DNA from 2 places in the Ensifer sp. 4252 genome. Region 1 is predicted to be linked to the other one. Evidence: predicted binding sites of a transcription regulator. Region 1 holds the regulator's gene; the other holds the start of a gene.
The links. The regulator LexA, encoded in region 1, represses DNA repair genes until DNA is damaged. The targets are predictions, from matches to a motif close to TGTTCNNNNTGTGTTCNG.

Region 1 (7,154 bases):
AGAGCAACGTTTCGCTCGTCCACATCAATCCACGGCTGCGGAGGTCGCTCGGTTGGGGCGCATCGTGCCTTCGTTGTCGATAGGCTCGCAAACGTCGTCGTCGCTGCATTGCTGGCGACGATCTGAGCGCGGTGCTGCGGAAATGAACGATCCTGGATTGTTGCGCTCTCCCCGATGTCTTGTGTGCAAACACCCGCATTCGGGCTGCAGTTGAAAACCATTCGGCAACGGATCGGCAGCATAATGCCGCCCGGATCAAGGATGGGGCGGAATGGGTAAGACCACGACAAGCCGCGGGCGTCGCCGCGGCAGCCGAACAAAGAAGCAGGGCGGAATGCTGCCCTGGTATCTCGCCGCGGTGCTGACGGTCGGCGGCGTCGTTGCCTATGACCACCGTGGACAGTTGCGGGATCTGCCGGGCGTTTCGGATGTGTTTGCATCGGCGCCCAAGTCGACATCGACATCCAGGTCGGATGATCGGCCGAAGGCGCAGGCCCGTGCCGTTACGCCACCGGCCACACACAAGACGAAGCCTGCCGACGGCCCGATACCCGCAGTCAATGTCGGGCTGGCGGCGCCGACACCGGTCGAGCGTCCGATCGCGCAGCCCGTCGCTCTGCAGCCTAAGACGAATCAGTTCTATTTCTGCGGTATCCGCAACGACAATTGCGTCATCGACGGTGCAACGTTCCGTTATCAAGGCGAAGCGTTCCGCGTCGCCGATATCGACGCACCGCGAATCAAGCAGGCAAGTTGCGATGGTGAGCGCGCGCGCGGCTTCTACGCCAAACAGAGATTGCGCGAATTGCTGAACGCCGGAGACTTCAGGCTGATCGAAGCCATCGGCAGGGACGATGACAAAACCAGCGAGAAGCTGCGCGTGGTGATGCGTGATGGCCGTTCGCTCGGTAGCATTCTTGTCTCGGAGGGGCTGGTTCGCCCGTGGAAGGGACGGTCAACGCCGTGGTGCTAGCCGTGTAACGCCAGCGTCTCCGCGGCTATGGAGGCGTGAGGCGGCGCTACGGATCAAACCGGTCGGCGATGTGACCGGCAAAACGCTTCTAGTGAGCAAAATGTTGCCATCGCCGCGTGGCAGCGAAGACGTCGTGTCTTCATTCGGTGCGTAAGCCTGCTTAACGGCATTGCGTGCCGTGCGGTCCTTTATGTCCTATCCTTCGGTTCTGCGCGCCGCTTTTGATTATTCAGTCAAGCGCCTGATGGAGCGTGCGAACGGCCGGCTGTCATTGAAGAGGGATCACGAACGTCAGGCTCTGTGGAAATCACATCTCAGAAATTACCTGGGACGCTTTTCGGAAAAATGCCTCTTGCGGTTTTTCTGCAATCATTCTAAATCCGCGCCAACGCTTGATCAATCGAGCGGGTGAGGCCTCGTGGCGGAGTGGTGACGCAGAGGACTGCAAATCCTTGTACCCCGGTTCAATTCCGGGCGAGGCCTCCAAAAATACACCTCAGGCTTTAGATCTAAAGCGCTACTTCCGAAGCGGATCTCATGATCTGTTATATTCTCGGGAGGATGTAGAAATCTGCCCCTGATCCCATTCACGATGTTCTGCGCACACGTGCGCCGCTGCATCTTGCTGGCGATATCACAAAGCGTGGACTTTTACGGCCGCCTTGTATGCGCGATGAAGCGGATCACTGATGGTCGTGGCGACAACGGCGCCCACCGCAAAGATGCCTGCTCCGTTGAACTGATTGCAGTGTACGATGACGCTGACTTTGGGACGGAACTTGCGTAAGTTGTTGGGAGTTGGTCCGACTAGCTTGCATGCGGAACGGCGACAGCTGCCAGCCCCCGGTTTACCGCCAGAATGGATTCTACAGATGCTACGCCATAACTCAGTTGTGGCATACCCGCCTGGTTGTGAGCCGGCGGCACTGTGGACGTTGATGGCGGCGCAACGAACGCGCCACCGTTATTCGGGGCGAAACGGTTTGAACGGCTGCGGCCGGCGTCCTGCCAGCCGCGCCCATCACTTGGCCGGAATAAACTTGAGCGTTCCCGCGAGCCTTGGGCCGGTTGATCCCTTCGTGTCCATCGGGTGGTTGATGCCGTCGTTCACAGGGAGCTCTTCGAAATCGAATGGGCTTATGCCCTGGAGACACGCGGCGTTGACGCCGTAGAAATCCGGGTTCGCGCGCGGCTTGTGAAATGTGTAGATGCCGCACTTCGAGCAGAAATAATGCTCTGCTGCCTTCGTGTTGAACTGATATTTGGTAAGAGCCTCGCCTCCGGAGAGAACCGTGACCCCGTCCTTGGCGGCAGAGACGGCAACCGCGCCCTTCAACTGGCAATAGGAGCAAGTGCAGCGGCGGGCGGTGCGGAGGCCGTTCTTCAGTTTCACATTGAAGCGAACCGTTCCACAGTGGCAGGCTCCATCTAGGTCCTGAACGTCGAGATTCATCGAATCATCCATCTGATTTTGAAGCGCAATTGACGGGCTTTAGTATGGGGTGGGCTGTTTGTGCTCAAGCGCATTCTTGGGCTGGCTCATTCCAGAGGGCCGCCTTCTCGTTGAGGCCGTTGGCTGTATCAGACTTTCGCTCTTTTCCGCCAGGAGTGCCGTCCGTGACAAGCTTGATGCTGCGTGAAACGGCGCAAAACATAGCCCGTGGTAGGGCCATCAGGCCGATTGGGCTCAGGGGCAGGGTACGAAGCGTCCCGTCGAACATCGGGCACATACCCAAACCAAGTGACTAATGCATGCGCCAGCACGCTGTCGCGCGAGCGTTACGCCAGCGGATCGTGCGGAGAAAAAGTCTACGGCCGTTCGCATCCATCCGCGCGAGGAGCGAACATAGGGACGTCGAACGTCCAGCAGCATTCGCCCCCAGCCGCAAATTCGCGGCTGATAAACCGCCTGTTGAGAGTATTCCAGATCGCGCTCAATTCTCCTGAACGGAAACGCCGTCCTGGCCAATCTTGATCTCGACACCGGCCGGTTTTGTTTCCTCGCGGTAGGCATAGGCGCCGAGACCAATGACGGCCACGGCGAGCACGGCAATGATCAGATAAAGCCCATTACGGTTCATTCAGCAGTTCCTCTCATGGGTATGAAATGGGTAACTAGGTCCGTACCCAAGAAAGACAACGGTGCGACCGCAGGTTGACGGGGTTGGAGGCGAGCGCTGATCCGAAGGCGGTTGAAATACGGGCCATCGGTGGCGTACAGCGGCCGTGTGCTCGTTGCGAGCGTCAATGACGATGTGAGCGCGTTGCCTGTAAATGGGGCGGGCGAGGGCGTGCTTTAGCCCCTCGTGCGGTGAAGGCAACAAGTCCGCCAGCGCCTGCGCAGGGCCGACTGGCGAAAGTGGTTCTCCATCGATAGCGGTCCGATTGTTGCAAGTGAAACGGTGGGCGTGCCGGGACACGCTGCGGCACGCAGGTGGCGGCAAGAAGCGGCGGGTCAATGCGGCGCGTCCAACACGCGCAACGAGGCTATCCACATTGCCGCCAACCACTGTTTTCAAAGCGCAATTCGGCCGGGCTACCCTTGCCGGCCAGTTTCTGAACGTTCGCAGTCGCCAACGACATGGCCTTGCGAGGACGCGCCCCGAAATGGTGATCCGGTCGCTATTGTCAGTGCTGAAAATATTGTCTCTAGACGGTACTGGGAATGAATATCCCGACAGCGCGACCCGTATAGGTAGTATCAAACAAAGCCGACAATGGAGGAAAAGACATAAAATGAAATGTAAGATCGCCCTGACTGCTCTTGCCATTCTTGCCGCAACGACGGCCACCGCCAGCGCTGAGGATCTCGTCTTTCAGCTGAAGAACAAGACGAACGTCGTTTTGACGAACTTCTACACGTCGCCGGTCGGTGTTGATCAGTGGGAGGACGACGTCTTCGGGCGGCAGGTGCTCAATCCGGGCGAAAGCATGGAAATTACCATCGCCGACGGACGCGATGTCTGCAAATACGACATGCGCTTTGAATTCGAAGAAGGTTCCGGTCTCGACACGACTGAAGACACGCAGGATCTCTGCGAGTTGGGCGAGTACTCGATACACGAGTAAAATCTGTCGAGCCTGGAAAACGCTCGATCTGACGATCTCCGTCTCGCTACCTTGTGGTGGCGAGACGTTGAAGCAAGAAGACGGCTGACCGGCACGATGGCGGCTAGAGTGAGACGGGCCTAGAGCGCTTCATCTTTAAACAGAAGCATTCTGCCGGAAGGAATTTCGGCCAGGACCAAGGCGGCTGGCGAAGAGCGCAGCAGAGGCTGCGGTCAAGACGGCCGCCGCCGGTAATGGCCGAAATTCATCCGGCCCTTCGGGTTGACTGAAAACGGCCGCCCACTGTGTCGGATGGCTTGCCCGATGGATCCGCATCGCTCTGCGCCATCCTTCGTGTGGAACGGCCGTTTTGAGCCAACAGAATCGCTTCCGTTTAAAGATAAAGCGCTCTAGTGGTAGCGGCGGATCAAGCCGACGAGCTTGCCCTGTATCTTGACGCGATCGGGGCCGAAGATACGCGTCTCATAGGCCGGATTGGCCGCCTCGAGGGCAATCGACGCGCCCTTGCGCCGGAAGCGCTTCAAGGTCGCTTCCTCGTCATCGACAAGGGCCACGATGATATCGCCGGGATTGGCTGTGGTGGCATTGCGGATGATCACCGTGTCGCCATCGAAGATGCCGGCTTCGATCATCGAATCACCCTTCACTTCAAGGGCGTAGTGCTCGCCGCTGCCGATCATATCGAGCGGCACGGTAATGTCGTGGGTGTTGTTCTGTATCGCCGAGATCGGCACACCGGCGGCAATGCGCCCCATAACCGGGACCGACACGGAGCTGTTGTCGGCAACCGGCGTCGTTTTCGCAGCGGCGGGGGCAGGGGCGGGAGGTTTGCCAAGGCTTCCCTCGATGACACTTGGGGAAAACCCGCGACGGGGCTGGGCGCTTGCCGCATAGGCTTCCGGCAGCTTGATGACTTCGAGCGCCCGGGCGCGGTTGGGAAGACGGCGAATGAAGCCGCGTTCCTCGAGTGCTGTAATCAGCCGGTGAATACCCGACTTCGATGCCAGGTCGAGTGCGTCCTTCATCTCATCGAAGGACGGCGGTACACCGGACTCCTTCATTCGTTCATGGATGAAAAGAAGCAATTCCTGTTGCTTGCGGGTCAGCATGGCAAGTCGCTCCAGAGGCGTGAAACAAATCAAGAACAGACACTATCTGTTCCATATGTGTTCCGCAAGTGCCTAAAATTCCGTGAATGTTGGTTCAATCGAGTGCATAGCGGCGATCTCGTCGCTGTACGTGCCGCACGAGGCTGTTATGCCTCCTTCCGTTTATGGAATGAGGGTCTAATGACGAAGCTGATTCGAATTTTTCTGACGATCGTTGTCGCCGCGACCGCGGTGCTTGGATTCCGCTGGTATCAATATGTGGACAATAAACAAAGCCCGTTCGATGAGGTCGGAATCGCGTTGAATGCGGCGATGCCCGGGCCGCTCAATCAATGGGGTTGTGACCGGCTGAAGCTTACGTTTGGCAACGGGCTGCCGCCGCATGGTTGCGCCGCTGGCGATGGAACCCAGTGGAAATAGCCTGCCGTCACGGGATCGGCAGAAGTCGATCGGCGATCAGGTGAAGGACGCGTGAATCAGGCCGGCCGTGTGGCGGAGCAGGCGTCCTCGAACTCCTTGACGGTTTCCGCCGAGTTGTCCTCGGGCAGTACCGCGTCGGCCGCGTCGGTCGCGACCGGCGTGTCGCCTTGGTAGACGAAGGACTGGATATAGTAGGCGATCGCCCCTTTCCAAACGTTCCGTCCGTCGATCTGTTGACAGGGTACAGCCATTTCGAAATCGGCTTGCAGGTCGTCGACCGTGGCAGCGCTGAGGGCGATGTTCGGCGATGCGATAATCGAGGCGATAAGCAAGGCTGCAAGCACGGTGAACGTCCACTAGATCAGAGGTGGCGGCGATAGTTTGGTTAACGATGTGAACCGTGCTTTCGTTCCGAAGTCCAGCAAGCATGCCGGGCACTGTGGCGTGTTCAACAGTTCTTTGCGAGAGGCGAAGACTGCTGCTCAAGCTGTGGCAGGGAAGGCACAAAGATTTGCATGAACAGGGCGTTCTCGATCTTCCGACGTCTACTACATGCAGCGTGTCGACGGCCGATCAGGCTTGGCAGCAGAAATGGAAACGCTTGGCGAGCGCCGCCGCCCGCAACGATCTTTGCAAATCCGGAGGCAGGCGACGTTCAAGCGTGCTGGCATCTATTCTTGGTCAGGGGGCCAGTCGCCAGGGTGTGCGGAGACGTGCGCACCTCGTCCGACTGGCCGAGGACAAAACTCTCCCGACTATTTGGTTCGAGAGGTTAAAGGCGGCTGTCCTACTTCTTGTCTTTCTTGCCGAGGGAGAAGCTGCTGCCTGCAAGCTTTACCTGTGAGCCTTCTGTCGTTACGGCGGCTTTGACGGTCTTGTCCTTTTTGGGTTTTCTAACCTCGCGGTTACTTCGCACTTGACCTTTTGCCATGATCGTCTCCTTGAAAAGGTGTGCCGGGGAACCCTCATGGGCGCCGAATGACCGGCGGATTAGCCTGCATTGATACCGCCGGAAGTCAATGACGGTGCGTGGGGAGCATTGGCCTGGGCGGGCGGTTTGGGCCCGCATGAAGCCGATTTTCTGCCCGTGGTGATTATAACACCGATACGGCTATTTGCCGCGCCCTTGAGATGCTGTCGAAGGCCCAATCACGGCGGCGACTTCCGTGATCCTGTTGGCCGGAAACCCGCCTCGTTCGGCGTGTTCGCGAACGACGTCGGCGCTCGGCGCTTCGTGAACGCAATAGAGCTTGTCGCCGGCGACATAGCTCGTGATCCATGTGTATGGCACGCCGAGATCGGCGACGACAGCATTGGATTTCGCCGACAGTGCGCAGAGGTCGTCATGACTGAGCTTGTCAGCTCCTGGTACCTCGCGTTCGATGATGAAAGTGGGCATCGCTCAGTTCCTTGACTGTTGGATGACCATTATATCAAGCCTCCCTAATGAAAAGGGAGTCAATGCTTGCGATTGCATGCAAGGCGATTTGCATGCAACATCGCGTCAGGCAGCCGGAGACCTTGCCTCGTTTCGGCTAGCAGATCAGAAGGCGTGCTTTCGCAGCCTTGAAGCCGGCGAAAGC
Region 2 (7,154 bases), on a different contig from region 1:
CTGGCTGTTCCGGAGCCCGGCGCAGTGCCCGAGCATCAGCCAGACATGCGGGCGCAGTACGGCAATATGGTCGGTGATCGTCTTGGCGTTGGACGGGCCGACGCCGATATTGACCATGGTGATGCCGCCGTGGCCCTTCTTCTTCAGATGATAGGCGGGCATCTGCGGCAGGCGTGCGAGCGTATAGTCCGTTTCCGGTTTGTCTGCGCCGGCGGGAGTGATGATGTTGCCGGGCTCGACGAAGGCCGTGTAGCCGTTGCCGCCTTCCGCCATCTGCTGGCGTGCCCAGGCGCAGAACTCATCGATATAGAACTGGTAGTTGGTGAACAGCACGAAGTTCTGGAAATGGTTCGCGCTCGTGGCGGTGTAGTGGCTGAGGCGGGCAAGCGAATAGTCGATGCGCTGTGCGGTGAACGGCGCCAGCGGCGAGGGCTCTCCCGGACCCGGCTCGTAGGAGCCGTTGGCGATCTCGTCGTCGGTCGTCGTCAGGTCGGGCGCATCGAAAAGGTCGCGCAGCGGGATATCGATCGCATCGCCGGCCGATGCTTCGACGTGGGCCCCTTCGCCGAAGGCGAAATGCAGCGGAATCGGGGTCGAGGATTCGGATACGGTGATGCCGAGGCCGTGATTGCGCATCAGGTGCCCCAACTGTTCCTTCAGGTAGTGTCGAAACAGTTTGGGCCGCGTGATCGTCGTCGTGTAGACGCCGGGCGCGCTGACATATCCGAAGGACAGGCGGGAATCGACATGGCCGAAGCTGCTGGTCTCGATGCTGACCTGAGGATAGCAGGCGCGGTAGCGCGTCAGCGGGACGCTGTTCCTGCCCAGCCCCTCGAAAGCCTCGGTGAGGAACCGGGTATTGCGATCGTAAAGCGCCTCCAGGCAATCGACTGCGGCCGCCGGATCATCGAAGAACTGCGGCTCGAACGGCTCGGGGGTGGAGACGGAAAGGACGGAGTGTGAAGAGATTCGCTTGTTCATGTCGCATTATAGGCTGAGGCCTCTGACAAGCAAACGACAAGATGCGGACATGCACAACCACATCGATCAGAACAACTTTAGCGGTTACCGTGGGCCTGCAAGGATGATGGCGCTGCCTATCAGTGCGACGGCCATTCCGGTCAGATCCCATCGGTCGGGCCGAACGCCTTCGGCGAGCCACAGCCAGATGAGTGACGCGGCGATATAAACCCCGCCATAGGCCGCATAGGCGCGGCCGGCGGCCTCGCTGTCGATCAAGGTCAGCAGCCAGGCAAACAGCGCCAGCGACGCGACGCCCGGGATCAGCCACCAGATCGGCTTGTCCAGTTTCAGCCAGGCCCAGAAGGCGAAGCATCCGGCGATCTCGGCAAGGGCGGCAAGGGAATAGATGGCGTAGGCTGGCATCGATGGCGGGTCCTTTCAGCCGTGAAAGGACAGGAAGGCGCTCGGCGATGCAAGAGAGACAGGCAAAATAAAAGGCGCCGTGGGCGCCTTGGGTCAACTCATGGATTGACGCTGGAGCGTCACGAAGAGAACGAGGCCGGCACCCTGCTTGCCGATGCCGAGGCCATTGGCCTTACTATAGGCGAGCGCCCCAACCGGCGCCATCAGCAGGCTGGCAAGTGCAAGAACACGCAGCGAGAGAAAGGCGGATGTGGAAAGGGCGGCGAGCATATCGGTGTCTCCGTTAGAGCTTAGCTTGGCAATATTGCGCCGTGTGCGCGGTGCAATCCGTCAGCGAGCCGAGGTAGGTGTTGGCGCGGCGACGTTCGGTATCTGCGCTGACTGCGGCGGCAAGGGTCATGGCAAAAACAACCATCAAAAGGCTGATAATGGTGAGGCGCCGAGCAAGAATGTCCATGGTTCTGTCCGTTGGTCTGGAGGCGGTTCAAATCGATTGAGTGTGTTTTCGCACAACCAAACTGAACTCTTGCTGATATGGCCGTTCATCTGGCGTTCATCTTACGATTGAAGTTGCCGCCGTTCTCGCGGGCAGGCGCGCGCCCAAGCCAGCGATCCGGCAGATGGGCGGCCTTTGGCGGGCGGTCGGATGCGCTTGCCATTTCAAAAACAAAACCCGCCCAAAATATCGGCGGGTTTGTCAACGCTCTAGGACACCCCGAGGGCCACCCTTTTTGTGCGTGATCGATCCTAGAGGCGCGACCAGGTCTGCGATTTGCAGAGAATCTTGAGCACGCAGCCCTTCATCTTCAGCGAGTTGCCGCTGACGGCACCCGAGCCGCTATAGGTCTTGTCGGTTTCGGGGTCGGTGATCTCCCCGGAATAGCTGCCATCCGTGCCGGACAGGTTGCCGATCCGCTTGCCGGCGTGCTTGCCGGTCTTCAGCGTGACGCAGAAGGCGCCGCCGCAAGGGGCAATCTCGGCCGTCGCGCCGGTTGCGGTCTTCCAGTTGCCGACGATCGGTTCGGCGGCAACGGCCGTTCCGGCGACGCCAAGAGCGAGAGCCGCGGTCATGAACAGGGTACGAATCATTCATTCCTCCAGATAGAAGTTGCCGGCGCGGTCCGCTTCGCCGGCATCTCTGCAGATATCCTCGTTTGAAAGGCAGTCTCCTCACCGCCGCGCGCACGATAGCTTACGCGCACGTAAAGGTAAACTGGCTTGAATGCGGCCGTTTATGCTTTTTCTTTGCCGGTTTCGGGTGGAGAAAAATCGAGGAAACACGGCATTGGCAGGTCGGGCACTTTTTTCGTGGTTACCGTTTGGTTGAAATCGGCGGTTGAATATTTCGTAAATTTTTATGCGAATGCGCCGGATTTCCGGCCTTTCGATGTTTAACAAAAACTCAAGTTTACCAACTGTTTGAACTTTGTTTGTCTCAAATTAATCATGCATTTTAAGCGCGTATTGAAGGCCGTGCTGCATAGTAAGACCCATAAGACGAGCGGAGAAATTCACCCCGCCAGATGACCGAAGATGACGCCGCAAAAGACGGCGCGGTTCGGAAAGGCCCACAAAGAGGCACGGTCGAACAGGGACCAAAAACGAATGCTGATCTGGAGCATGGCCCACCTCAAAAGGGCGGGCCGCTTCGGAAAACCAACCAGGCAAAACAGGGACAAGACAATGGCACGCTTTGATATGCAGGTTGCTTCGAATACCGCGATGGGTGGTGAAAACCAGGCGGACGTTTTCTGCGAGATGGGTCTGGCCTATGCGACCGGCCGCGGTCGTCCGGTCGATCTGGTAGCCGCCCACAAATGGCTGAACATCGCCGCGATCAAGGGCTGCGACCGCGCCGTCGATCTGCGCGCTGACCTCTCAATGACCATGAGCAAGGCCGACCTCGCAGCAGCGCTTCGTGCCGCCCGCGAATGGATGACCGTTCACTGAGCGACAAGGCGGGAGGAAGCTCCCCACCAGCGGCGCCCGCCAGCGAGCAGGCGCCGGACATGAAGGCCTATTGGCCGCCTACCAGTTTCGCCAGAACCTGCGGCAGGGCAGCTTCAAGCAGATCCATCTCCGCTTCCGGCCCGGTGCTGACGCGAATGCAGCGGTTCAGCGGGGCAACGCCGGGCATGCGGATGAAGATGCCATGGTCGCTCATCAGCGTATCGACGATCGCACGCGCATAGATCGCGTCCTTTCCACAATCTATCGCAACGAAATTGGTCGCGGAATCGAGCGGCGACAAGCCGTTGTTTCCGGCAATCTGCGCGATGCGTTCGCGCGAATGCGCGATCTTTGCCGTTACCGAACTCAAATAATCCTGATCCGCGAGCGCAGCGATTGCCGCCGCCACGCCGATCCTGTTCATACCGAAATGATTGCGGATCTTGTCGAACGCCTGCGCAGTCCCGGGCGTGGTGATGACGTAACCGACGCGTGACCCGGCAAGACCATAGGCTTTGGAGAAAGTCCGGGTTCTGACGACGTTGGGCATGTCGATCAACCCGTCGATCGCGGGCAAGGCCCCTGCCGGAGCGGTTTCGCAATAGGCTTCGTCGAGAATGAAGAGTGTGGTTTCGGGCAGCGCCCTGGCGAACTCGACGATGCGCTCTGCATCCCACCAGCTCCCCATCGGGTTGTCGGGATTGGCGAAATAGACGAGCGGGGCGTTTTCCTTTTTGACGGCGGCAAGCAAGCCACCGAGATCCTCGCGATCGCCGACATAGGGCACCGTCACCAGCCGGCCGCCGTGGCCGACCACGTGATAGTTGAAGGTCGGGTAGGCGCCGAGCGATGTAACGACCGGCATGCCGGGTTCGATGACAAGCCGCACGATCTGTCCGAGCAGCCCGTCGATACCTTCGCCGATCGCAATGTTGGCGGCAGAAACACCAAGCCGGACAGCTAGCGCCTGCTTCAGGTCATGGTTTTCCGGGTCTGCATATTTCCACGTTCCCGTTGCCGCCTCCCGCATCGCCTGCACGACGCTTTCTGCCGGCCCAAAGCCACTTTCGTTGGCGCCAATCCGGGCAGCGCTGGCGCGTCCGCGCTGGCGCTCAATGGCCTCGGGCCCGACGAAGGGAATGGTGGAGGGCAGGGATTGGATCAGCGGCGTGAAGCGAGTGAATGCGGACATGCTATATATAAGGCCCCGTTCGAACAAAGTTCGCGGAACTTACTGCATAATTCCTTAAATCGGAATCGATTTAAGGAATTATGCAGTAACTCAAAGTGTTACAGCGACCTTTGTGCGTCTACAGACGCGCGGCGCTGTAAGGCATGCATTGGCAATGCGGAATCGCCTTGATGAGAAAAAGCCAACGCGAATTGTTGCGTTCTGGCGACCCGCCGCGCCATCAGCAAAGGCCTTAACGGCGCTTGGGCGCTTTTGCGTTCTGGCCGGTAAAGAACTCCTGCCGGATGATCTCGCGCAGCAAGGTCTGTTCGATCGGCTTGATGAACTGCACCCCGATGCGATCGCCGTTGCGATAGACCTCGGCGCAACCGATGCGGAGCGATGTGCCAATGATATGGAGATAATAGTGCTGCGGCAGGCCGATGGTGGTCTGCACGGCAAAACTGGCACCGCCGCGGGAGATGTCGATCATCCGACAGGTTCGGACGGACACGCTGCCAAGTCCCGGCTGCACCGTCGTCAGGGTGGCGGCGTGACCGATGGAAAAACGTTCGTAGCGACGCTCGTAGAACGGCGAGGGCACGCAGGAATACATCGTCTGCTGCATCTGTCATTCTCCACCAACGCCGGATCGCGAAACGCGATCGGTGCCAAGCTCGGCCTTCGACCGTGGGCAACTCATTCGCCCACGCTTAATCCTCGCGTGAATGCCGAGGTAAGTCGAGTGCAGTTTCGGTGCAGAAGTTTGCAATCCCCTGAAGGAGATCGATAAAAATCTAACATCGGTCATTTTCCGTGCGCCGGAGCCGGTCACAATCAAAAGCCACCGCTTGAAAATTGCATGCGGATCAGCCGGCTGACGAAATCGGGAGCGAGCAGCATGTTGAAACGCACGCCAAGTTCCGCGCCGCTGCGATGGACCTGAGAGCAGCCGATCTCTTCCTTGAAACCGTCGATCTCGAGGAAGAAGTGTTTCGGCACCATCAGTGCGGCATTGAAATCGAGCATGGCGCCGGCGACCGAAATGTGACGCAACAGGCATTGATATTTGGTCTTTGCCTTGAGGTGCTGGCCGATGATCAGAATCCGGCAGGGACGCTCAATGAAGTAATGTTGATACGTCGTTGCCAGCTGGCCTGGCTTCGCTTCCGCGACGTGCATTTTCATCGACATGGCAAACCCCGAGAACGCATGGCCTTTCATTGGCGCAGGAGACGCATCAGACCCGGCCGGAATCACCCGGTGCAAGCGATGCGGTGTCTGAGTTAGGATCGGCGACTTGCTTCGACCTTGCGGGTGCGCTGAAGACGAGCCGTCTCGAAAAAATATGGCGATCCGAGACATTGAAAGCCCTTGGCTCATACGTAATAGTTTCATCTGGGCATGATCATGGGGCGGTGGCATCGTCCCGAAATGGCATCAATGGGGTTGCGCGCCTCCTCATCTCCTCTTCGCAAGGAGCGAATGGATAAAGGGTGGCGCCGGAGGGAAGAGCATGGTTGCGGGGCATTTGTCGCGTTGGCGGTCGTTCGTCATTCTTTTCGTGACGGTATTCGTCTTTGCGCCTGAAGATGTGCTGGCCGCAAAGCGCGTCGCCCTGTTGATCGGCAACGAGAGGTACGAGGCGACCTCGCAACTCAACAATCCCGCCAATGACGTCGAGCTGATGAAGACTTCGTTCGAGGAGGCCGGCTTCGATTCCGTCACCACCGTCCACGACCTCGGGCGCCAGGATATGGTCAAGGCGCTGCGCGATTTTGAAGATCTGGCAACGGGCGCCGATGTCGCCATCGTCTATTATTCCGGCCACGGCATGGAAATGAACGGCCAGAACTTCCTTCTGCCGACCGATGTGCAATTGAAGACGGATAAGGATATCGAGGACGAGGCGATCGGCCTTGACCGGGTTCAGCGTGCGCTTGAGGGCGCAACCAAGCTGAAGCTGGTGATTCTCGACGCCTGCCGGAACAATCCGTTCGAACAGAGCATGACACGCTCGATTTCGACACGCGCCGTTTCGCGCGGCCTCGCGCGGGTAGAGCCGGAATCGGCCGACCTGCTGGTCGCCTTTGCGTCCAAGGCCGGAACGGTGGCGCTTGATGGCGACGGCAAGAACAGCCCCTTTGCCACGGCACTTGCCAAATATCTTACCGAGCCGGGCGTCGACGTGCGCATCGCCCTGGGCAAGGTGCGGGACGAAGTGGTTTCGGTGACAAACCGCGGCCAGGAGCCTTTTGTCTACGGATCGCTCGGCGGCGCCCAGATCTTCCTGAACATAAAGGAAGTGAACATCAACATCACCAACAACGGCGAGCAGCTCTCGCCGAACAACCAGTCAGCTGCCGCCGCCGATTGGCAGAACATTCGCGATCTCGCCGACAAGGATCTGATCGCCGCCTTTCTCGCCAAGCATGGATCCGATCCCGTCTACAAGATGTTGGCGGAGAAGAAGCTGAAGCTCTTGGCAGAGGCCGAGCAGACCTCGAGCGTCACGCCCGACGAGATCGCCTGGGACGCACTGAAGCAATCGACCGACGCTGCCGCGCTCACTCGGTTCCTCGAGCGTTATCCCGACAGCAAGCATAAGGTGGAGGCCGAGCAGCAGATTGCCGCCCTCGAACCGCAA

Region 2: a site for LexA is predicted at 2,803-2,820, ahead of ABIE33_RS02790 (sel1 repeat family protein). Genes of this name have one in related genera too.

The regions. Positions count from the first base shown of each region.
Region 1 is NZ_JBNDIU010000018.1:59,685-66,838, reverse strand. It holds gene ABIE33_RS26305 (thermonuclease family protein) at 272-973, shown strand; tRNA gene ABIE33_RS26300 (tRNA-Cys) at 1,386-1,459, shown strand; gene ABIE33_RS26295 (GFA family protein) at 1,995-2,426, opposite strand; gene ABIE33_RS26290 (hypothetical protein) at 2,908-3,054, opposite strand; gene ABIE33_RS26285 (hypothetical protein) at 3,710-4,042, shown strand; gene lexA (transcriptional repressor LexA) at 4,432-5,151, opposite strand; gene ABIE33_RS26275 (hypothetical protein) at 5,332-5,571, shown strand; gene ABIE33_RS26270 (hypothetical protein) at 5,628-5,915, opposite strand; gene ABIE33_RS26265 (hypothetical protein) at 6,359-6,502, opposite strand; gene ABIE33_RS26260 (DUF4242 domain-containing protein) at 6,683-6,970, opposite strand.
Region 2 is NZ_JBNDIU010000001.1:561,637-568,790, reverse strand. It holds gene ABIE33_RS02815 (AMP nucleosidase) at 1-981, opposite strand, end outside; gene ABIE33_RS02810 (YnfA family protein) at 1,066-1,386, opposite strand; gene ABIE33_RS02805 (hypothetical protein) at 1,480-1,656, opposite strand; gene ABIE33_RS02800 (hypothetical protein) at 1,670-1,843, opposite strand; gene ABIE33_RS02795 (DUF2147 domain-containing protein) at 2,134-2,475, opposite strand; gene ABIE33_RS02790 (sel1 repeat family protein) at 3,070-3,336, shown strand; gene ABIE33_RS02785 (pyridoxal phosphate-dependent aminotransferase) at 3,404-4,528, opposite strand; gene ABIE33_RS02780 (PilZ domain-containing protein) at 4,761-5,135, opposite strand; gene ABIE33_RS02775 (hypothetical protein) at 5,345-5,905, opposite strand; gene ABIE33_RS02770 (caspase family protein) at 6,024-7,154, shown strand, end outside.